4 regions of the Nonomuraea sp. NPDC051941 genome follow, and region 3 is predicted to be linked to each of the others. Evidence: riboswitches for the same ligand, from Rfam matches in the RefSeq annotation. Region 3 holds a riboswitch; each other region holds the start of a gene.
What was found. Region 3 has a riboswitch for cyclic di-AMP ahead of ACIHFD_RS06885 (C40 family peptidase). Riboswitches for the same ligand answer to the same signal wherever they lie in the genome.

Region 1 (5,070 bases), on a different contig from region 3:
ACGCGGCCATCGAAGCCTCCGATCTCACCCTGGTCCGCGGCGACCTGCGGGTGGCGGCCGACGCCATCCGCCTGTCGCGCAGGACGCTCGGTACGATCAAGAGCAACCTGTTCTGGGCCTTCGCCTACAACGTGGCCGCCCTGCCGCTGGCCGCGCTCGGGCTGCTCAACCCGATGATCGCGGGAGCCGCGATGGCGTTCTCCAGCGTCTTCGTGGTCAGCAACAGCCTGCGGCTACGCCGCTTCAAGTAGGTCCAAGCGCAATGGCTCCGAGCCGATCGGCTCGGAGCCATTCACAACCCCCATGTTGTGACGAACATCCACAGCCCCTGGCCGACGCACATCATGAGGCTGGTCGCGGCGGCCAGACCGGCCAGGGAGAGTCCCACCAGGCCGAGGCTGATCCTGTGTGACGGTGGAGCATCGCCGACGAGCTGGGCCACCCGCGCGGCGGCCGAGCCGTCGAAGGCGGCGACACCCGCGGGCGCCGTACGCCCCTCCATGGCCAGCAGGGCCCCCGCGACGTGACGGGCGCCCACTTGCTCGATCGCCGCCCGGTCAGCGCACAGCTCGGCACGTTCCTTCTGTACCCGCGCCGCCCACCTCAGTAGCGGCAGGAAGAACAGCACGTCCGTGGCTGCGGACAACAGCACTCTGCGCAGGGGGTCGCGGCGACGCGCGTGTGCGGCCTCGTGGCACAGGACCGCCCGTAGTTCGTCGTCGCTCAGCCTCTTCGCGAGACCCGCGCTCACGTAGACCCGGGGTCGCAGCATGCCGGCGCAGAAAGCAAGGGGCTCCTCGGTGGTCAGTAAAGCCGTCCTGGCGGCGAACGCGGTTCGCGGGAGTCTCGCGAGTGATCGGGCGGACTGCCAGGCCAGCCACGTGGTCCTGGCGGCAATGGAGACGATGCTCATGCCGGCCACGATGGCGAACGCCAGCCCCCAGCACTCGGCCATGGTCATGTTCATGCCGAGCTCGGGCGAGGGGCTCCAGAGCAGCCGGATCGCGATCAGCGCGAGCACGATCGCGAGCGGGAGCGGCCGGTGCCGCAGGCCGTAAAGGATCATCCGCGCAGGTCTTCCAGTCGTTTGCGCTGCTCGGGAGTGAGGTCGCCCAGTTTGGCGGCGAACGCCGCCAGCGCCGCGTCGCCGAACCGCTCCACGAACCTGCTCGTCTCCTGCGCGCTCGCCGCCGCGAGGAACTCGGCGGGCGACTGTGCCACCCGGTAGTGGTGGGCCCGCTGCCCCGCCTCGGCACTGGAGGCGAGCAGGCCCTTGTCCGCCAGGCGGCGCAGCGTGGTCATCACCGTCGTGTAGGCGAGCTCGGGCATCAGGACCTGTACGGCGCGGACCACGAAGGGCTCCGTGACCGTGCCCGACCACAGGGCGCGCATGATGCGGCCCTCCAGCGGCCCCAGCACGGCCGCCGCGCGCTCCAGCTCGTCGCTCACCCAGCACCTCCTATTGCCCGATAGTAGCAAAGTTGCTTACTATGCCTAGCTAGTACTACAAGGCGATAGTAGGAGTGTTCCCGTGTACGACGTGATCATCATCGGAGCCGGCCCCGCAGGGCTGAACGCCGCGCTCACGCTGGGGCGGGTGCGCAGGCGCACGTTGCTCGTCGACGGCGGCCCCGGACGGAACGCGGTGAGCGGAGCGGTGCACAACCTGCTCTCTCGCGATGGCATCGCGCCCGGCGAACTGCGTGCGATCGCGCTGGAGCAGTTGACGCGGTACCCCGACGTGGAGGTACGGCAGGCGCGCGTCATGCACGCCGCCGAAGGGTTCGAGGTCGTCCTGGAGGACGGGTGGCGGGCCGAGGCCGCCCGGCTGGTGCTGGCCACCGGCGTGCGAGACGTGCTGCCCTCGGTTTCCGGGTTGGCGGAACGCTGGGGGGACGGCGTGGTGCACTGCCCGTACTGCCACGGCTGGGAGCGCCATGGGCGGCGGCTCGCGGTGCTGGAGGTCGACGGCTGGGGCGTTCATCAAGCCGTTCACCTGGCCAGGCTCAGCTCGGACGTCGTGCTGTGCACCAACGGCGGCGAGATCTCCGATGCCCAGCGCGCCATGCTCGCCGACCGCGGCGTTCAGATCAGGGAAGACGTGGTGGACCGGCTGGAAGGGAAGGGCACGGCGCTGGCGCGGATCGTCTTCAAGGACGCCGGCTACATCGAGAGGGATGCGCTCTTCTGCCATCCCTCCACCCGGCAGGCGTCCGACCTGGCGGAACGCCTCGGCTGCCGCCTGCTGGAGGACGGCGCGGTCGAGGTCGACGACTTCGGCAAGACGTCCAGTCCTGGCCTCTACGCTGCCGGCGACATGGCCAGGCGTCCCGCGATGCCCTTCGCGGGAGCGCAGGTCGTCCTGGGCGCCGCGGCAGGCGTCGTGGCGGCGGTCACCATCGATCAAGAGCTCCTTTACGCCTGAGGCGGGTCAGTCCGTGGTGGCGAAGGCCCTGCTGCCGTTCTGACTGGTGTGGATATCCGGCTCCCGCAGGGTGCTCATGGCGTTCCTGCGCCGTGACGATAGGCCCGCACAGCCCAGCGGCCCGAAGCTACAGCCCGCCGTCTCGTCATGGTCATCTTGATCGGGCTGCTCACGAAGTGGGCAAGCGGAGCCGTTTGAGGGCGAGGGCGTTGACGGCCGCGATCGAGGCCATGGACATCCCGGCATGCCCGCCATGCCCCATCATTTCGTGTGGTGAGACCGCCTCCTCGGCAGGAGCGGCGTGGCCGGCGTGCGGGGCCTCCATCGGGGTGGCACGCGGCGGGTCAGGTTCGGCCATCGGATCGCAGATGTGGGAGGGCACCGACTGCCCTGCGCAGTGGTAGCCGCACTCGATCAACCAGGCGCGCAGCTCGGCGAGCGACGTGCGGCGCGGATCGAATTCCACGGTCGCCGTCTGGGCGACCGGGTTCGCCTCCACGCCCAGCACCCCCGGGCGGCGGCTCAAGGTGGCCACGACGACGTTCTGCTCGGAGGCCCACCGCAGCCCGCTGACGTCCAGGATCGCGGTGCTGCGTTCCTTGCCGTCGTCACGGTGTGCCCGGTGGACCGAGGCGTGTACCGCGTGCGCGGATGCCTGCCGAGCGAGGAGAACATCACAGAGCTGGCCAAGTGCATCCGCAGCAACCTCGACTGCGCGGACAGCTGCGAGACGACCGCACGGGTGCTGGCACGGCACACCGTCCGGCGCCGACCCTCCCGCCATGCCAGGCACGCTGCGCATTCCGTCGGCGGCGTCGTGGCGTTGCTCGTGATCACGACCTTCTCCGTGGTCAAGCCGCAGGGGCTGACCGGGTGCGGGTGGCGTAAGCAGCAGGAACGACGCCGCAAGTAAAGCGAGAAGGCGTCGGAGTCAATGGCCATGCCGTAGGTCGACATTTCCCTCAAGGGAGATCGTTTCGGCATAACGTCACGATCCGGTCAAGTTAACTACTACAGTTCATCGTACTGGCCGGGTGGCCTGCCTTCCCCCGAAGGCGACCGGCCAGCCGCTCAATCCCGCCCCGGCGGGGGCCGGGGAACCAATCGCTTGGCATGATCCAAGCACGGGGTGAATCCGCCGCGTACGCGGTAGTAGGGCGTCTCCTGGCCCGAATCCGTCAGCTAACCCGGTAGGCGGTCAAGGAGAAAGGGTCATCCGCCTTACCCATGGCATCCATTGACGAGGGTCTGCTCGAGGCTGCTCAGAAGTATCTCGGCTACCAGGAACAGGGCAACGGCTATACCAGGTTCGGCGACTGGTACTACGCCAACGTGGATCAAAGCGATCCCTACTTCAAGACCGCTCCGTGGTGCGACATGTTCATCACCTGGGCCGCCAACCAGGCGGGGGTGGAGAAGTACGTCGGCGAGTTCGCCTACACCGTCGACCATGCGAAGTGGTTCCAGGCCCAGGGAGCCTGGAGCGACAAGCCGGAGCCGGGTGCGATCGTGTTCTACGACTGGAGCGGCTCGAAGGACGTCGAGGGGATCGATCATGCGGGCATCGTTGAGCGGGTCGACGGCGAACGGATAGCCACGATCGAGGGCAACATCGACAAGGTGTGGCTGAAGCGCAAGGACCGCGATCAGAGCAAGGTCGTGGGGTACGGGTTGCCGAGAAAGGTACGAGAGAAGGCGGGAGGCGGCAGGGAGGTCGTGATCCTCGAAGGCGAGCTGGGTTCGTCTCCGACGCAGCCCGCCGCGTTCGGGAAAGCCGGGCCACCGAAAGCCGCTGTGGCAGCCGTCGCGCCGGCCTCAGGAGGGGCCACGCTCCTGGTCGGCACGATGGCGGTCCCGGCAGGCGCCCTCGTCGCGCTGCTCGGCACTGTCCTGGTCATCAGGCGGGCGAGAAAACGGCAGTTCGCCAGGCCTTCTTCGGCGGGCGGGCGGCATCGTCGCACTGGCGGTGGACGCCAGACCCTGGCCACCTAGCCGATCGACGGCTCAGCGCGCGGCGCCGAAGGCGGTGGCGAAGGTTTTGCCTCCGTCCTTGGATTCCAGCACCGTGCCGTCCTCCATCGCGGCCGGCAGGCGCCGCCGGTCCACGGCCGTGAACGCGGTGGCCTGGCCGGGCAGCTTACCGGCGTCGGATGAGGCCGAGGTGCGGCGGGCGATCCGGGGAGACGTCCTCGGCCGAAGGGTGTCCGCCGGCCCAAAAGGCCTTCGGGCCGGCGATCGTGAAGCCCATGTGGTCCTGGTCGCGGTCGGCTACCCGGGTCATGGTCGTCGGGGATGTGACCTTGAACAGCCCGTGGTGCCCCGCGACGTAGAGGGCTCCGTCGGCGGGATCGACGCCGAGGCCGTGGACATGGCCCCACCGAGGTCGGGCTCTCCCGTACCGCCGGCCTCCGGCGATGCCTGACCACAGCTCGCCAGAGCTACAGCCGGCACGACTCCTGCGGCGCCTGTACGCAGCCGCTGACCTACACGCGTCATGGGCGCGAGCCGACAATCATCTACTAGCCATCTTCGTAGACAGGCTAGAGGGTGAGGAAGGAGTGGCAGTGGTGGGCGAGGAACGCGCCCACGCCCGGGGCCGCGGCAAGCGTGGCGGGACCGGCGAGCAGCACCGTCACCACCAAGAG
Region 2 (5,070 bases), on a different contig from region 3:
AGCTGCTTGTAGCCCGCGCGTTTCATGGCCGCGATCGCGCCGCCCGCCATGCCGTCGTTCGCGGACAGCACACCGGTGATGGTGTCCTTGCCCAGCGCGGTGATGGCCTGCTCCATCTCCTGCTGCGCCTTGTCGGGGCTCCAGTCCGGCGTGTCGAACTCCCTGCCGACCTTCACCTTCCCGTCCAGCACGCTCTTGGCGCCCTTCTTGTAGTCGGCCGAGCTGGGGTCGGTGGGGGAGCCGTGGATCATCACGATCTGGCCCTTCGCCGCCGTGCCCCTGGCGGTCATGGCGTCGAGCAGGGCCTGGCCCTGCATCTCGCCCACCCGTACGTTGTTGAACGAGACGTAGTACGCGTAGTCGAGCCCCGAGATCAGCCGGTCGTAGGCGATGACCGGGACCTTCTTCTGCTTGGCCTGGTTCACCAGGGGAGCCACGGCGTTGGCGTCCACGGCGTCGAGCACGAGCACGTCGGCCTGCTGGGTGAGCGCGGCCTCGACCTGTTGCTGCTGCTTGGGGGCGTCCTGCTCGGCGTTGCTGTAGAGAATCTTGCAGTCGGGGCAGAGCGACTTGACCTTCGCCTCGAACAGCGGGCGGTCGAATGCCTCGTATCGGGTGGTCTTGGACTCGGGCAGGAACAGCGCGATCGTCTTGCCGCCCTGGTTCTGCGTGGTCGTGGTGGTGGCGCCGGTGCCGTTTCCGGTACTGTTCCCGGCGTTTCCGCAGGCGGCGGCCAGGAGGACCGCCGCGACAGGGATTGATCGCCATGCTCGGTGCATCGCACTTCGTCCTTCCGGATGTGCCGCCCCTGTGCTTGGTAAGAAAGGTAATTTACTATCAGGCAAGTTGGCTAGGCTCTGTTTCCTCAAGGAGGGTGAGATGCGGGGCGACCTGGGTAATCCGCGGATGCTGCGAGTGCTGAACGAGCGCCGCCTGCTCGACCATCTTCAGGAGCACGGCCCCGCCTCGCGCACCGACCTCGCCAAGATCACCGGCCTGTCAAAGCCCACGGTGTCCGCGGCCCTGGCCGGGCTGGAGGTGGACGGGCTCGTTCACCTCGTCGGCGAGGTCTCCGGCCGCCCGGGGCCGGTCACGTCCCTGTACGACGTCAACGCCGCCGCCACCCACGTCGCCGGCGTCGACATCGGGCGTGACTGGATCAGGGTCGCCGTCGCCGATCTGCGCGGGAAATTCGCCGGCCGGAGGGACGGGCGCAACACCGCCCTCACCTCCGCCGAACTGGCACTCCTGGTCGGACAGCTGTGCCGGGCCGCCGCCTATGAGGCCGTCGTCGACTGGCCCGACATCGCCTGCGCCGTCGTCGGCACGCCCGGCGTGTACAACCCGGAGCTCGGCCGCCTGGAGTTCGCCCCCAACCTGCCCGGCTCCGACCTGGCCGAGCGCCTGCGCGCCGAGATGGAGGTCGACCTCGTCATCGAGAACGACATCAACCTGGCCGCCGTCGGCGAGCACACGCACGGGGCGGGGCGCGGCAAGTCCAACTTCGCGCTGGTGTCCGTCGGCACCGGCGTCGGGATGGGCATCGTGATCAACGGTGAGCTGTACGTGGGCGCCCGGGGAGCGGCGGGGGAGGTCTCGTACCTGCCCGCGACCGAGGACCCGGCGCCGCCGGCCGGTGACGCCCTGGCCCACGGCGCCACGGAGGCGGTCGCCGCCGCGCCCGGAGTGGTCCGCGCGGCCCGCGCCGCCGGCCTGAGCCTGCGGACGGCCAAGAAGGTCTTCGCCGCGGCGGCCTCCGGTGACAGAGTGGCCCGCTCGGTGGTGGAGGCCGAGGGGCGCCGCATCGGCGGCCTGCTGGTGGCGGTGGCCGCCGTGCTGGATCCGGAGGTGATCGTGCTCAGCGGCGGCGTGGGCCGCAACCTGGACCTCCTGGGGGAGTCCATCGAAGCCCGCATCGCCGAGCTCGGCCCGCTGCGGCCGTCGGTGGTGGCCAGCACGCTGGGGGACAGCGGCGTCCTGCTGGGCGCGGTGGCCCGCGCCAGGACCCGCGCCTGGGAGCTCATCTTCGACGCCCGCCTCCCCTGACCGTCGCGTGGGGAGGCGGACGCCGCGGCCTCCTACAGGGTGGCCGTGAGGGTGGTGGGCGTTTCGTCGCGCTGCTTCTGGAGCTTGGACCAGAGCCGTACGCCCTTGCGGTCGGGGCGGACGCCACCCACGAAGGACTCTCTGCGCCAGGAGGTCAGGCGCTCTTCCTTGACCACGTCACCCGTGTGCGGCGAGTGGACCATGTAGCCGGGCCGGGAGATCATCCCGACATGCCCGAGGCCGTGGAAGAAGACCAGATCGCCGGGTTTGAGGTCCTTCCAGTCGATCTTCTGGGTGAACGCGCCGTACTGTTCGGCGGCGGTGCGGGGGAGTTCGATTCCGGCGTGCTCGTACGCCCTGAGCATGAGCCCGGAGCAGTCGTATCCGCTCGGGCTGGCGCCGCCCCACACGTACGGGGTGCCGCGCTTGCTCATGGCGAACTTGATGGCGACCTTCCAGGCGGGCGTCGGAGCCTGTTCCTCCTGGATTTCCTTGATCTGGCCGCCGGTCAGGGTGGTGAGGTCGTCGATCTTGGCCGAGGCATGGGCTGGGGAGGCCAGCATGAGCCCGGCGGCGCCCGCCGCCAGGACAATGGCGATTCGAGACAGGGGTCTGTCCTTCCATAAGGCCGGCCGGGTTAGCTGACGGGCTCGGGCCTGGAAGTAGCCCTACGGCATGGGGGTGCCGACTCGCCCCAGGGGGAATGTGGGTCCCCGGCTCCACGCAACGGCGCGCGGATTAGGCTGGTCGGTGACTTTAACGAAACGGTCAAAGAACCGCAATACCGGACAAAGGGGTCGTCCGAAAGATGAGATGAAGTGTTCGTCAGCCGAGACGACGCGGTAAGGTACCGCCCATGGAGTCGCGTAACATCCGTCTGGCCGTCATCCCCGGCGATGGGATCGGCACCGAGGTCGTGGCCGAAGGGCTCAAGGTCCTGGAGGCAGTGGGCACGAAGATCGAGCCCACTCACTACGACCTGGGAGCCGCACGCTATCACCGTACCGGCGAGACGCTGCCCGACGCCGTGCTCGAAGAGCTGCGCGGCTACGACGCGATCCTGCTCGGCGCCGTGGGCGACCCCAGCGTGCCGCCGGGCATCCTCGAGCGCGATCTGCTGCTGCGGCTCCGCTTCGAGTTCGACCACTACGTCAACCTGCGCCCGGTCAAGCTGTTCCCCGGCGTGGAGACCCCGCTGGCCGACACGCCGCCGGAGAACATCGACATGATCGTCGTCCGCGAGGGCACCGAGGGCCTCTACGCGGGCACCGGTGGCGCCATGCGGCGCGGCACCCCGCACGAGATCGCCACCCAGGAGTCGCTCAACACCGCCTACGGTGTCGAGCGCGTGGTGCGCTACGCGTTCGAGAAGGCCGTCACGCGGCCGCGCAAGAAGCTGACGCTCGTCCACAAGACCAACGTCCTCACCTTCGCCGGTGACCTGTGGCAGCGCACGGTCAACCGCCTGGCGGCGGAATACCCCGACGTCACGACCGACTACTGCCACATCGACGCGGCCTCGATGTTCTTCGTGAGCCAGCCGGAGCGGTTCGACGTGGTCGTCACCGACAACCTGTTCGGCGACATCATCACCGACCTGGGCGCCGCCATCGCGGGCGGCATCGGCCTGGCCGCCAGCGGCAACATCAACCCCGAGCGGTCCGCGCCGAGCATGTTCGAGCCGGTGCACGGCAGCGCCCCCGACATCGCCGGCCAGGGCAAGGCCGACCCGACCGCGACCATCCTGTCCGTCGCCATGCTCCTCGACCACCTGGGCCTGCACACCGAGGCGGCCAAGGTCGAGCAGGCGGTCGCCGATGACATCCTCGAGCGGCTGGCCGGCTGGGCGGGTCGCACCACCCACGAGATCGGTGACGACATCACCGCGCGAGTATCCGGCTAGGACCGCCTAGCCCCCAACGCGCCTGGTGGTCCGACGAGGGCCGCCAGGCGCTTTTTTGCGTCCAAAAGGGCTGATCGCCCCATTGGCCGCTTGCCATCCCATATAGCGAGACAATAGGAAGTACCGGGACTGTCTTCCGGGCAGCGCCCGCTCACCAGCACCGATCCGCAGATTTCTTGTAGATTTGGGCAGATTCGCAGAGAGAAGGACCGACGTCATGACCATCGCTCAGAAGCTCAGCTTCGACGTGCAGCTATCCGACCACGCTCGCACCGCGGCCGAGCGGGAGCAGGTACTGGCGAACCCCGGCTTCGGGCAGACCTTCACGGATCACATGGTCTCGATCGACTACACCGAGGGGCAGGGCTGGCACGACGCCAAGCTCCTTCCGTACGGCCCGCTCTCGCTCGACCCGGCCACCTCGGTCTTCCACTACGCGCAGGAGCTGTTCGAGGGGCTCAAGGCCTACCGCCAGGCCAACGGCTCGATCGTCGCGTTCCGCCCGTACGCGAACGCCGCCCGCTTCAACCGCTCCGCGCTCCGGATGGCCATGCCGGAGCTGCCGGAGGAGGCTTTCGTGGAGTCGCTCGAGCTCCTCGTCCAGACCGACAGGGAATGGGTGCCCACGACCGAGGGTCACAGCCTCTACCTGCGGCCCTTCATGATCGCCACCCAGGCGGGGCTCGGTGTCAACTACCCGTCGAAGTCGTACAAGTACATGGTCATCGCCTCCCCGGCGGCCTCGTACTTCACGGGTGGGCTCAAGCCCGTCTCCGTCTGGCTGTCCACCGAGTACACGCGGGCCGCCCCCGGCGGCACGGGCTTCGCGAAGTGCGGCGGCAACTACGCGGCCGCGTTCGTCGCGCAGCGGCAGGCCGTGGAGAACGGCTGCGACCAGGTGGTGTGGCTGGACGCCCACGAGCACAGGTACGTCGAGGAGATGGGCGGGATGAACCTGTTCTTCGTCTTCGGCGACAAGCTCGTCACCCCCGCGCTGACCGGCACCCTGCTGCCCGGCATCACCAGGGAGTCGATCCTGGAGCTGGCCGGCGACCTGGGCCTGGAGACCGAGGAGCGCCTCATCTCGATCGACGAGTGGCAGGCCGGATGCGAGTCCGGGG
Region 3 (5,070 bases):
CGCCACTCAGAGCCGCGGCGCCTCCGGCCTCCTCACCCTCCTTCGACGCCTCTTGCGACGCGTCGTCCACGTTCCGCCGTTCGCTCATCTGCCTCCCCCTCACGCGAGCTGGTCTCGCACGTAGTCGCGCCACCGTGCCGTCAGCGTGGCCGCGGAGAGGCCGAGCGCGGCGAGTGCTCGGTCTACGCCGCCCGCGCGGGCGTCACGGTAGAGCCTCACCAGCGTCCTCTCACCGAACCGGTCAGCCAGGAAGCGACACGCCAGCCAAGCCTCCTGGTACGCCCGGGCGAGCCGGACGGGGTCCCGCCCGTCAGCCGCGAAAGCCGCAGGTCCGGGCAATTCCCTCGGCAGCCTCCCGGCCCGCACCTCGGCGGCGAGCTCGGCGGCCGCGGTCCTCACGGGGAGGCCGGAGTCGCGGTAGCCGACGTAGTCGGCGAACCCCTCATAGAGCCATGGGGGCAGGCGGTCGGTGCCGGCGACGACGTGGGTGAGCTCGTGGGTGAGTACGACGTCCTTGCCGGTGGAGTTCAGCCTGGCGAAGAACTCGGGGACGATGATCACACGCCCGCGATCGGCCACCGCCGCCAGCCCGTCGACCCGCCCCACCCCGGCCAGCCCGGCCGCCTCGGCGGCGGACGAGGGAACGACTACGAGCGGTCGTACTGACCTTCCGAGCACGGCCGACACCCGCTGCCCCGCCCGATCAGCCCTCCGTGCGATGTCGCCGAGCTCGGCGGGTGCGGTGTGCCGGCCGACGACCACGGACCGCGCCCCACGGGCCACGACCTCGCCGTCACCCCACAGGCCGCGGACTTCGGCGGGAAGGATGGGGGAATCGGGGGTGGGGGCGCTGGCGGGGGCGGCGGCGAGAAGCAGGACGGAGACGATCGCAGCCCGCCGACTCACCTGCCCTGACACGATGCCCGATCGTAGCCGCCCGCCGGCCCATGACCGGCCACTCCGCACCCCGAACCGCGCGCCCGTGAGAGCCGTCCACCCGCACCGCATGCGGTGGCTGCGCGCCAGAGGACCGCACACCGCGCGCCACCGGACGGGGAGCCTGGCCCGCGAGCCGTGTCGCCGAGGGGCCGTGGGTTGGGCGGCTGTGGGCCTGTGCGGCCACGTGCGCGAGGCCGGGATGTGCGGCGGGTGGTGCCGCCCGTGCTCCGCCGTAAAAAATGAAAGTAACAATGGGAGAGCCCCGCCCGGAGGAGCCGGGCGGGGCTTCTTCACATGCCGGGACGAACAGCGCCGACGAACGACGCCCGCCGCCATTCACTCAGCTTGTCGATGCGTACCCGTTCGCCTGTCCGAGGCGAGTGGACCATCTTGCCCTTGCCGACGTACATGCCCACGTGGCCGAGCCCCCTGAAGAACATCAGGTCGCCGGGACGGAGGTTCCGCCACGAGACCTTGTTCTTGGTGCGGGCGAACTGGCTGGCCGCCACGCGTGGGAGCTTCACCCCGGCCTTCTTCCAGGCGTACTGGACGAGGCCGGAGCAGTCGAACGAACCAGGGCCTGTGCCTCCGTACCGGTACGGGTCACCGACCTGGTTCTTGGCCACGGCGACGGCCTTGCTGGCCTTCGCCTTCTGACGGGCGACCTTGGCCGCCCTCAGCGCCGCGGCCGAGGTCGTCTTCGAGGTTCCGGCGGTTGCGGCCGCCTTGGTCGTCGAAGCCGAATCGGTCGTGGCCGCCTGAGCCGTTGGGGCATGGAGGATCGCACCTCCGGCCGTCACGGTCATCGTGAGCGCTACGCCACTCAGGGCAATGCGGGACAGACGGGGGTTATGCAGGGAGGTAGACAGGATTTCTCCTTGACTCTTCCACGAATGCCTACCGGGTTAGCTGACGGATTCGGGCCTGGAAGTCGCCCTACGGCGCGATGTGCGCGCCGATTCACCCCCTGATCCCTGGGGAACTGGGATCGCTGGGTCCCCGGCTCCGTGCCTCCTGGCTGCACGGATTCGGCAGGCCAACCGTCCCGACCAATGTGTTGATATGGGGACATTTGGGCGGTTGACCAGCGGATCTTTATCTGTCTCACACCGGGAGGGACCGGTGCGGGTTCGCGGGGGACATGGCTTGTTCACCGCGACGTCGCCAGAAGCTACGCCGAAGGGTCAAGGATCGGCAAAGCGGAACATCGCTTGTAAAGATCAGATAGTGGAGTCAGTAAGGAGGGAAATCCCTGCTGGAACACCAGGTTCCGTTACCAAAATGTGACGCTGCTCACATTTGTTTTCGCGCCCGTTTGTCAGGCCCCAAATGTCGCGTTTGTCACACTTGTTGCGACTCGTCAGGCGCGCTGGATCGTTCCCATCGCCCATCAGCCGAACCTCGTTCGGCTGATGCGATCAACGATCCGGCGTCGTAGCTACGGGCGGATGGCGCCCACGAGGCGGCCGCCGTACGCCGAGAGTTTGACGACCTTGACCACGTCGCCCGTCTGCGGCGCGTGAACGATTTTCCCGTCGCCGGCGTAGATACTGACGTGACCCAGGCTCGAGCTGAAGATGAGGTCCCCCGGCTGGAGGGCGCTCAGTGAGACCTTGCGGCTCGCACCCCAGGCCCACTGCTGCCAGGTCGTGCGCGGCAGCGACACGCCCGCGGCGCGCCACGACGCCTGGGTCAGGCCGGAGCAGTCCCAGCCGCCCGGACCCGTCCCGCCGAACACGTACGGCTTGCCCACCTGGGCGAAGGCGAAGCGCAGAACGGCGGCGGCGTTGCCCGAGGCCGGGCCCGTGTACTGGATGCCGACGCTGTTCGGGTTGCCGGGGTTGTAGGCGCCCAGCTTCTTCAGGAGCTTCTTCTGCTCGGAGATCAGCTTCATGATCTCCGAGCGCTCCTTCTCGACCCCGTCCCGTTCCCGGTCGGCCGCCTCCAGCGCCTCTTCCGCCTTGTCGCGTTCGACCTTCAGCCCGCGGTTCTCCCGGTCGAACGCGGCCAGCTTCTCCGCCCGCTCCCGCGAGAGCTGCCCGGCCAGCGCCAGGCTCATCAGGAAGTCGTCGGGGCGGTCCGCGCTCACCAGGCCGGGCAGGGAGGTCACGTCGGTGCCGAGCTTGTAGCTGTCGACGGCCATGCCGATCACCTGGGCGCGCAGGTCCGCGACCGTCGCCAGCTTGGTCTTGTAGCGGTCGTTCAGCTTGGTGTAGGCGCCCTTGGCGGCCTTGTACCGCTCGGTGGCCGTGTTGAAGCGATCGACGACCTTGTCGGCCTTGTCGTTGAGCTTGTCGAGCTTGGCCTTGGCCTGTCCGAGGGTGGGCCGGGGATCAGCGACGGCGGCTCCCATGGGGGACAGGACCAGCCCGAACGCGAGACCCGCGGCCACCGGCACCCTGCCAAACCTCACTGTGTCGCCTCCCAGGGATGATATCTGGGGCGAATAGTACAGAAGTGGCGGGTGAGGTCACACGTTATCCGCCCAATTCGTAATATCCCTGGCACAGCGCGGCAAATCCGCACGTAAGGGGTGCAGGTAATCTAGGCCCGGCCCAGCCTGCGCAGCAGCAAGCCAGACGGAACGGGTCTGGCTCCCATCCGCCTGACGGACTCGGCCACCTCGCGGTCCGACGACACCACGGCCATGGCCCGGCCGGGCGGCTCGGCGCGTACGAGCTGGCGGATCAGATCGTCGGCGATCTCCCCCGGCTGGCTGAACAGCACTCGCACCCCGCGCGGCGCCACGACCTGCACCGGGGAGTTGAGCTCGGCCCCGTCGAACACGACGGTGACCTCGACCCTGGTCTGCGCCACCAGCCCGCCGAGCCCGGTCATGAGCCGGGTGCGCTGGTCGGCGAGGGTGAGCGTGCCGTAGCCGGTCTTGGTCACGTTGTAGCCGTCGATGATCAGGTGGACCTGCGGCAGGGCTAGGAGCTGGTCGAGGAGCTGCGGGTCGTCGTCGGCCAGCGCCCGCGCGGGCACCCCCCGGACGCCGGGCCGCTCGCCGGTGACCGCGGCGACCGAGTCGGCGGGCCGGCTGATCATCGTGGGCAGGGCGAGCTCCCTGCGCAGCCCGGCCGAGGCGTCCTGCAGCGCGTCGAGCAGCACCCGGATGCGGGCGTCCTCGATGCTCCTGCCCTCGCGGGCGGCCCGGCGCGAGGCCTCCAGCTGTTTCTCCACATCGGCCAGCCGCTCGCGCAGCCGCCGCAGCTCGGACTCGCCCGCGGTGCCCGCGGCCGTGGCGGCCGACCTGGCGTCCTCCGCCGCGTGCTCCATCTCGTCGGCCCGCTGCACCGCGCCCTTGGCCCGCTCGCGGGCGTCGTGGAGCTTGCGCCTCAAATCAGAATTTTCCGCGCGGGCCGCCCTGATCTGCTCGCGCAGCCGATCGGCCTCCTCCTTGGCGGCGGTCTTCTGCGCGGCGAGCTGCTCGCGGAGCCGGTTGACGGCCTCCTCGCGCTCCGATCCCTCGGCCGCCACGGCCGACTGCACCAGGTCCGTACGGGCGACCTCGATCATCTCCGCCCAGCCGGGCGGGCGGGTGAGGTAGGCGGCCGCGGCCACGAGCACGGGGTCGGCGGCCGGTGGGACATTCCCCTCGGCCAGGGACGCCACCAATTCGGGCCAGCCAGCCTCCACCGATTCGGCCACCAGCTCGCGGAACTTCTTGTCGTTCTCGAGCTGCGCCGCGATGGGCGCGCTGCCGAGTTTGGCGCGTTTTCGGGGGTCGAACTTGGCGATCCCGCGAAGGGGCGGCGGTATGGAGGCAGCGGGCATCGTCCCGAGGACCTGGGACGCCAGATCGACGACATTGAGCCGCACCTGCTCGGGAAGCGGGCGAGACAGGCCTTCACCCGCTGAACTCATCCCACTTGTCCCTTCGTGACATGCCCTTTCAGACAAGGGTACGGCTGCCGCGTACCTGACCGTAACGGCCACCTCTCTCTAGACAAGCGCTTGGTTGGGGATATACGACTGAGCCGGGACGGGTGTTCACCCAGGAGGCCGACCATGGCAGAAGAGATCCGCACCTCCACCCGTGACCTGGTGGAACTGCGCGACAGCCTGGCCCGCTGGCTGCGCGGGAGGGTCGGCGCGAGCGCCTCGGTGTCCGAGGTGTCCAGGCCCGCC
Region 4 (5,070 bases), on a different contig from region 3:
CCACGCCTTCTCCGTCGCCGGCACCGAGATGCCCGGCAGCCCGCTCACGAACACCGGCCGCGGCCGCAGGTCGCCGAGCACGTCGGCCACCAGCACGTCCACCACCGGGCCCGTGCAGGCCACCAGCACCACGTCCGGGCGCATGCGCTCGGCCAGCCGCCGCACGGACCGCGCCGACACCACCGGCGGCGGCTCCAGACCGCCCACGGCGGCGGCGATCTGCTCCGGCGACGGCGCGATCGGCGTGCGCACCACCACGAGCTCCGCCGTGTCGCCGGGGGGAAGGTCGCCGAGCAGGCAGGCCGCCCACTTCAGATACGAGTCGGAGTCGGCGACCGCCAACACTTTCAACCGGACACTCCTGTCAGATGCGAGCGAAGGGCGGGGGCCGCCCTGCTGGTCCACCAGTCGTCAGGAACGTCCACGGGCTCCACGGCGACACCGCGCGGGCTGAGCAGCACCCGCAGCGAGGTGATCGCGGTCGAGGGCAGGCTGAGCACGCGCTGGCCCGCGTCCAGGCCGCGCAGCGTCAGCTCGGCCGGCGCGCCCACGTCGTGCACGGTGATGCCGGGGCGCTCCCTGATCAGGGCCACGTCCACGGGGTCCTCGCGGCGGTGCGGGTAGTACGCGAGCGGCTCCTGGGCCGCCAGGTCCGTCAGCCAGCGCAGGTAGTGGTCGCGGTGCACGAGCCCGTTGCGGACGAGCGAGGTGCCGAGGACGACCGTGCGCTCCGCGGGCCCCTCCGCGCTGGGCGGCTGGGCACGCAGCCAGTCGAACTGGTGGCGTACCAGGTTGATCCCGGCCTGCCGTACACCGTCCGCCAGGGCCTCGTCCACGGGCAGGGCGGTGAAGACCGACACGTCGCTCAGGCGCAGCCGCAGCGCGGCCGCCAGGCCCAGCACGGAGCGCAGCTTGGTCGGCTGGGCCCTGGCCCGCAGCAGCGGCCGGTACGGCCCCGCGGCCAGCAGCTCCAGCAGCCGGAGCGTGGCCAGCCCGTCGTCCACGATGACGATGCGTCCGGGACGCGAGGTGAGCCAGCGCACCTGCACCCTGCCGGAGAAGGCGTCACCGACGGCCTGCACGCGCCTGGGCATGCGCTCACGCGGCTCCGCCAGCTCCAGGCCGTCGGGCAGCCCCAGAGACCTCAGCTCCCGACGCGTGGCCTTCAACGGCCTCAGACCGGCGCGCGGCACGACCACCGTCTCGGGGCCGAGCACGCCCGCGTAATGGGCCTCGACGGCGCACAGCATCTGGAGCGGTGACTCCACCCAGGCCGACGCCTGTTCGACCACTCCTGTCCTCCCAGCCGGGTGATGGCCCGTTCACGACCGCTTCAAGCTAGCCCCGCCGCCTTAAGCCACCAGAAACGCGACGTGAACAATGGAGAGTATGAACTCGCTCATGCTCAACACCGACGGCGTGCAGATCCCGCAGCTCGGCTACGGCGTCTGGCAGGTCCCCGCCGACGAGGCCGCGCGGGCCGTCACGACCGCGCTCAAGGCCGGTTACCGGCACGTGGACACCGCCGCCGCGTACGGCAACGAAGAAGGCGTGGGGCAGGCCGTACGCGAAAGTGAGCTGCCGCGCCGGAAGCTGTTCGTGACCACCAAGCTGTGGAACGCCGACCACGGCCGCGCGGAGGCGGCGTTCGACGAGTCCCTGGCCCGCCTCGGCCTCGACTACATCGACCTTTTCCTCATCCACTGGCCGGTGCCGCAGCAGGACAAGTACGTGCAGGCGTGGAAGGCGATCGAGAAGATCTACCGTGACGGGCGCGCCAAGGCCATCGGCACCTCCAACTTCAGCATCGCCCACCTCACCCGCCTCATGAACGAGACCGACCTCGTGCCCTCCATCAACCAGATCGAGCTGCACCCGTACCTCCAGCAGCGCGAGCTGCGCGCCTTCCACGAGGCCAACGGCATCCTCACCGAGGCGTGGAGCCCGCTCGGGCAGGGCCAAGGCCTGCTGAACGACCCCGCGCTGGCCAAGCTGTCGGACAAGTGCGGCAAGACGCCCGCGCAGATCGTGCTCCGCTGGCACCTGCAGCTCGGCCACGTCGCGATCCCCAAGTCGGTCACCCCGGCGCGCATCGCCGAGAACATCGGCGTCTTCGACTTCATCCTCGACGCCGAGGACATGGCGGCCATCGGCGCGATGAACAGGGGTCAGCGGATCGGACCCGACCCCGACACGTTCAACATGACCTGACTCGTCTACGATCGCCCGCGTGCGGGATTTTGCGTGGGGCATAGCGGCGACAGGGAATATCGCGCGGACCGTCGGGGCGGCCATCGCGGCCGAACCGGGCATGCGGGTGGCCGCCGTCGGATCGAGGAACCTGGGGCGGGCGCAGGCACTGGCCGCCACTCTGGGGGCGGAGTCCGCGTACGACTCCTATGAGCGGCTCTGCGCCGACCCGGCCGTGGACGCGATCTACGTGGCGACGCCGCACGCCCAGCACCTGGAGGTGGCCGAGGTCGCCATCGCCGCGGGCAAGGCCGTGCTGTGCGAGAAGCCGCTGGCCGCCACCGTGGACGACGCGGAGAAGATGGTACGCCTGGCGCGCGAGGCGGGCGTGTTCCTGATGGAAGCGATGTGGATGCGGTTCAACCCGCTCGTCCAGAAGATCGCGGCCGACGAGCGCTTCGGCGACCTCCGCTCGGTGCACGCCTCCTTCGGCTTCGCCAAGCCCTACGACCCGGAGCACCGGCTGTGGGCGCCGGAGCTCGGCGGCGGAGCGCTCCTGGACCTGGGGATCTACCCGTTCGGGCTGGCCCAGCTGATCCTCGGCATGCCCTCCGACCTGCGGATCACCGGCACTCTGGCGCCCAACGGCGTCGACGCGGAGGCCGGCGGCGTGCTGCTCTACCCCGGTGGCAGGAAGGCTCTCGTGGAGACTTCGTTGCTCGGGAATTACCCGAACCATGCCAGTGTTGTAGGGACTCAGATGCGGGCGGACCTCCAGGCACCGTTCTGGGCTACGCCGCGGATTCTGCTCTCCGGGCCCTCCATGGAGCCGGAGGAGTACATCCTCGATCCGGCCGACAACGGGTACGCCGGGGAGCTCCGCGAGGTCCGGGCCGCGACGGCCGAAGGCAGGACCGAAAGTTCGATCATGCCGCTCGACGAATCCCTTGCCATGATGGGGCTTCTGGCCGAGGCTCGCAGGCAGGTCGCCTAGCTGGGCCTTTATCGATTTGTAACGCTCTTGCCTTATGCATTACGTTTGAGGCATTCTTGAGGCATACGTCCGGTTTGTCCGGACTTGTCCGACCATCGCAAGACACATCACAGGAACGTCCTGTGACCGCTGAATCCGCCCTCGGGCGGAACCGGGGACCCACGTCCTTTGGGGTGAATCGGCACTTCGGTGCCGTAGGGCAGCTTCCACGTCCGAACCCGTCAGCTAACCCGGTAAGCGGCATGGAAGCAAGGAGTAAACCCCCTCGATGGCCAACATCCGCTTTACCTCCGCTGCGAAGACCAACATCGCCCGCGCCCTTCTCGGCGCCACCATCCTCGGGACCGCGTTCGGCGCCCACATGACCAGCGCCACCGCAGCGGACAAGCAGCCGATCGGCACCGTCGCCGGCACCGCCACCGTCGCCGACCACACCGAGCGCTCGCGCGAGGCCAAGGTCAGCGCCACCGCCGGCGAGGTCCTGGCCCTCGCCAAGTCCCAGGTCGGCATCACCGAGAACGCGGCCGGCGGCGGCACCAAGTTCCAGCGCTGGTACGCCAACTCGCAGCGCGCCGCGGAGACCATCGCCCGTGACGGCGGCAGCCGCGCCGACTACCTGAACGCCGCCTGGTGCGCGATGTTCGTCTCCTGGGTGGGCGATCAGACCGGCGCCCGCTCGCAGATCGGCTGGGACGCCTGGACCGTCGCCCACGCCAAGTGGTTCCAGGCCAACCACCGCTTCGGCACCGAGGCCAAGCCCGGCGCCATCGTGTACTTCTCGTGGAGCGGCAGCAAGAACCTCAACGACATCAAGCACGTCGGGTTCGTCGAGAAGGACAACGGCGACGGCACCATCTCGACCGTCGAGGGCAACACCGGCAACGGCAAGGTCGAGGAGCGCGTCCGTCCCAAGTCCCAGGTCGTCGGCTACGGCTACCCCCAGTACCGTTCCTGACCGGACCGTCCCCCTCCAGGCTGGACTTCCCCCAGGCGCCTACTGACCGGACTCCCCCAGGCAGCTCCTGGCCGGCCTTCCCCCAGCGCCGAACGAGCGCGCGTCCCGCAACGGGACGCGCGCTCGTCGCGTTTCGCCCCCGGCGAGTGCGGCGGCGTGCCGAGCGGAACCCGGCGATCGGTGCCGTTCGGCCGTCGCGTTTCACCCCCGCGAGTGCGGCGGCCCGTCACCGGGGAAGACCCGAGGCGAACCGCCCGCGACCTCGCCAAGGAGCCGCCCACCATGCCAGCCGCACGCAGACGCCCCGGAAGGCTGGTGCGGAGTGGGCTGCGACGGGTCGCCGACGAGCTCTTCCCGCGCGGCGCCAACCCGCACGGCGTCCTGCCCGCCCTGCTGATCCTCCTCGCCTTCGTCACCGGCCTCGTCGACGCCGTCAGCTTCCTCGGCCTGGGCCGCGTCTTCGTCGCCAACATGACCGGCAACATCGTCTTCCTCAGCTTCGCCCTGGCCGGGGAGGCCCAGATGTCCAGATGGGCCTCCCCGGCGGCCCTCGTCGCCTTCGGAGCCGGCGCCTGGAGCGCGGGCCGGGTGATCAGGCGGACCGCAAACCCGCGACGGGCGTTCGCCGCCGCCACCGCCGTACACGCGCTCCTCGTCGCCGCCGCCCTCGCCGTCGCCCTCACGGCCGGACACCGCACAACCTGGCCCCAGGCGGCCCTCATCGTGCTGCTCGCCTGCGGCATGGGCCTGCAGAACGCGTCCGTACGGGCGCTCGGCGTACCCGACCTGGTCACCAACGTCCTCACCACGACCCTCACGAGCCTGGCCGCCGACACGCCGGGCCGGGCCGCCCTGCGTCGATCCGCCTCCATTGCCGCGATGTTCCTCGGCGCCCTGACCGGCGCCCTCCTCCACCTCACGACCGGCCCCG

Region 1: linked by a shared signal. The riboswitch ahead of ACIHFD_RS41830 (CHAP domain-containing protein) and the one ahead of ACIHFD_RS06885 (C40 family peptidase) in region 3 are both predicted to bind cyclic di-AMP.
Region 2: linked by a shared signal. The riboswitch ahead of ACIHFD_RS50895 (C40 family peptidase) and the one ahead of ACIHFD_RS06885 (C40 family peptidase) in region 3 are both predicted to bind cyclic di-AMP.
Region 4: linked by a shared signal. The riboswitch ahead of ACIHFD_RS30925 (CHAP domain-containing protein) and the one ahead of ACIHFD_RS06885 (C40 family peptidase) in region 3 are both predicted to bind cyclic di-AMP.

What each region holds. Positions count from the first base shown of each region.
Region 1 covers NZ_JBIUCF010000032.1:112,864-117,933, forward strand. Annotated here, with positions in the region: gene ACIHFD_RS41800 (heavy metal translocating P-type ATPase) at 1-251, shown strand, start outside; gene ACIHFD_RS41805 (M56 family metallopeptidase) at 293-1,066, opposite strand; gene ACIHFD_RS41810 (BlaI/MecI/CopY family transcriptional regulator) at 1,063-1,449, opposite strand; gene ACIHFD_RS41815 (NAD(P)/FAD-dependent oxidoreductase) at 1,532-2,425, shown strand; gene ACIHFD_RS41820 (cation transporter) at 2,595-3,008, opposite strand; gene ACIHFD_RS41825 (hypothetical protein) at 3,048-3,338, shown strand; cyclic di-AMP (ydaO/yuaA leader) riboswitch at 3,484-3,638, shown strand; gene ACIHFD_RS41830 (CHAP domain-containing protein) at 3,653-4,417, shown strand; gene ACIHFD_RS41835 (M56 family metallopeptidase) at 4,966-5,070, opposite strand, start outside.
Region 2 covers NZ_JBIUCF010000045.1:89,042-94,111, reverse strand. Annotated here, with positions in the region: gene ACIHFD_RS50905 (sugar ABC transporter substrate-binding protein) at 1-779, opposite strand, end outside; gene ACIHFD_RS50900 (ROK family protein) at 880-2,046, shown strand; gene ACIHFD_RS50895 (C40 family peptidase) at 2,079-2,609, opposite strand; cyclic di-AMP (ydaO/yuaA leader) riboswitch at 2,658-2,801, opposite strand; gene ACIHFD_RS50890 (3-isopropylmalate dehydrogenase) at 2,903-3,949, shown strand; gene ACIHFD_RS50885 (branched-chain amino acid aminotransferase) at 4,167-5,070, shown strand, end outside.
Region 3 covers NZ_JBIUCF010000003.1:86,377-91,446, reverse strand. Annotated here, with positions in the region: gene ACIHFD_RS06890 (hypothetical protein) at 100-906, opposite strand; gene ACIHFD_RS06885 (C40 family peptidase) at 1,230-1,745, opposite strand; cyclic di-AMP (ydaO/yuaA leader) riboswitch at 1,819-1,983, opposite strand; gene ACIHFD_RS06880 (NlpC/P60 family protein) at 2,378-3,352, opposite strand; gene ACIHFD_RS06875 (NYN domain-containing protein) at 3,484-4,806, opposite strand; gene ACIHFD_RS06870 (phosphotransferase family protein) at 4,951-5,070, shown strand, end outside.
Region 4 covers NZ_JBIUCF010000020.1:60,568-65,637, reverse strand. Annotated here, with positions in the region: gene ACIHFD_RS30945 (DUF6716 putative glycosyltransferase) at 1-345, opposite strand, end outside; gene ACIHFD_RS30940 (hypothetical protein) at 348-1,292, opposite strand; gene ACIHFD_RS30935 (aldo/keto reductase) at 1,390-2,211, shown strand; gene ACIHFD_RS30930 (Gfo/Idh/MocA family oxidoreductase) at 2,231-3,184, shown strand; cyclic di-AMP (ydaO/yuaA leader) riboswitch at 3,302-3,439, shown strand; gene ACIHFD_RS30925 (CHAP domain-containing protein) at 3,453-4,139, shown strand; gene ACIHFD_RS30920 (YoaK family protein) at 4,422-5,070, shown strand, end outside.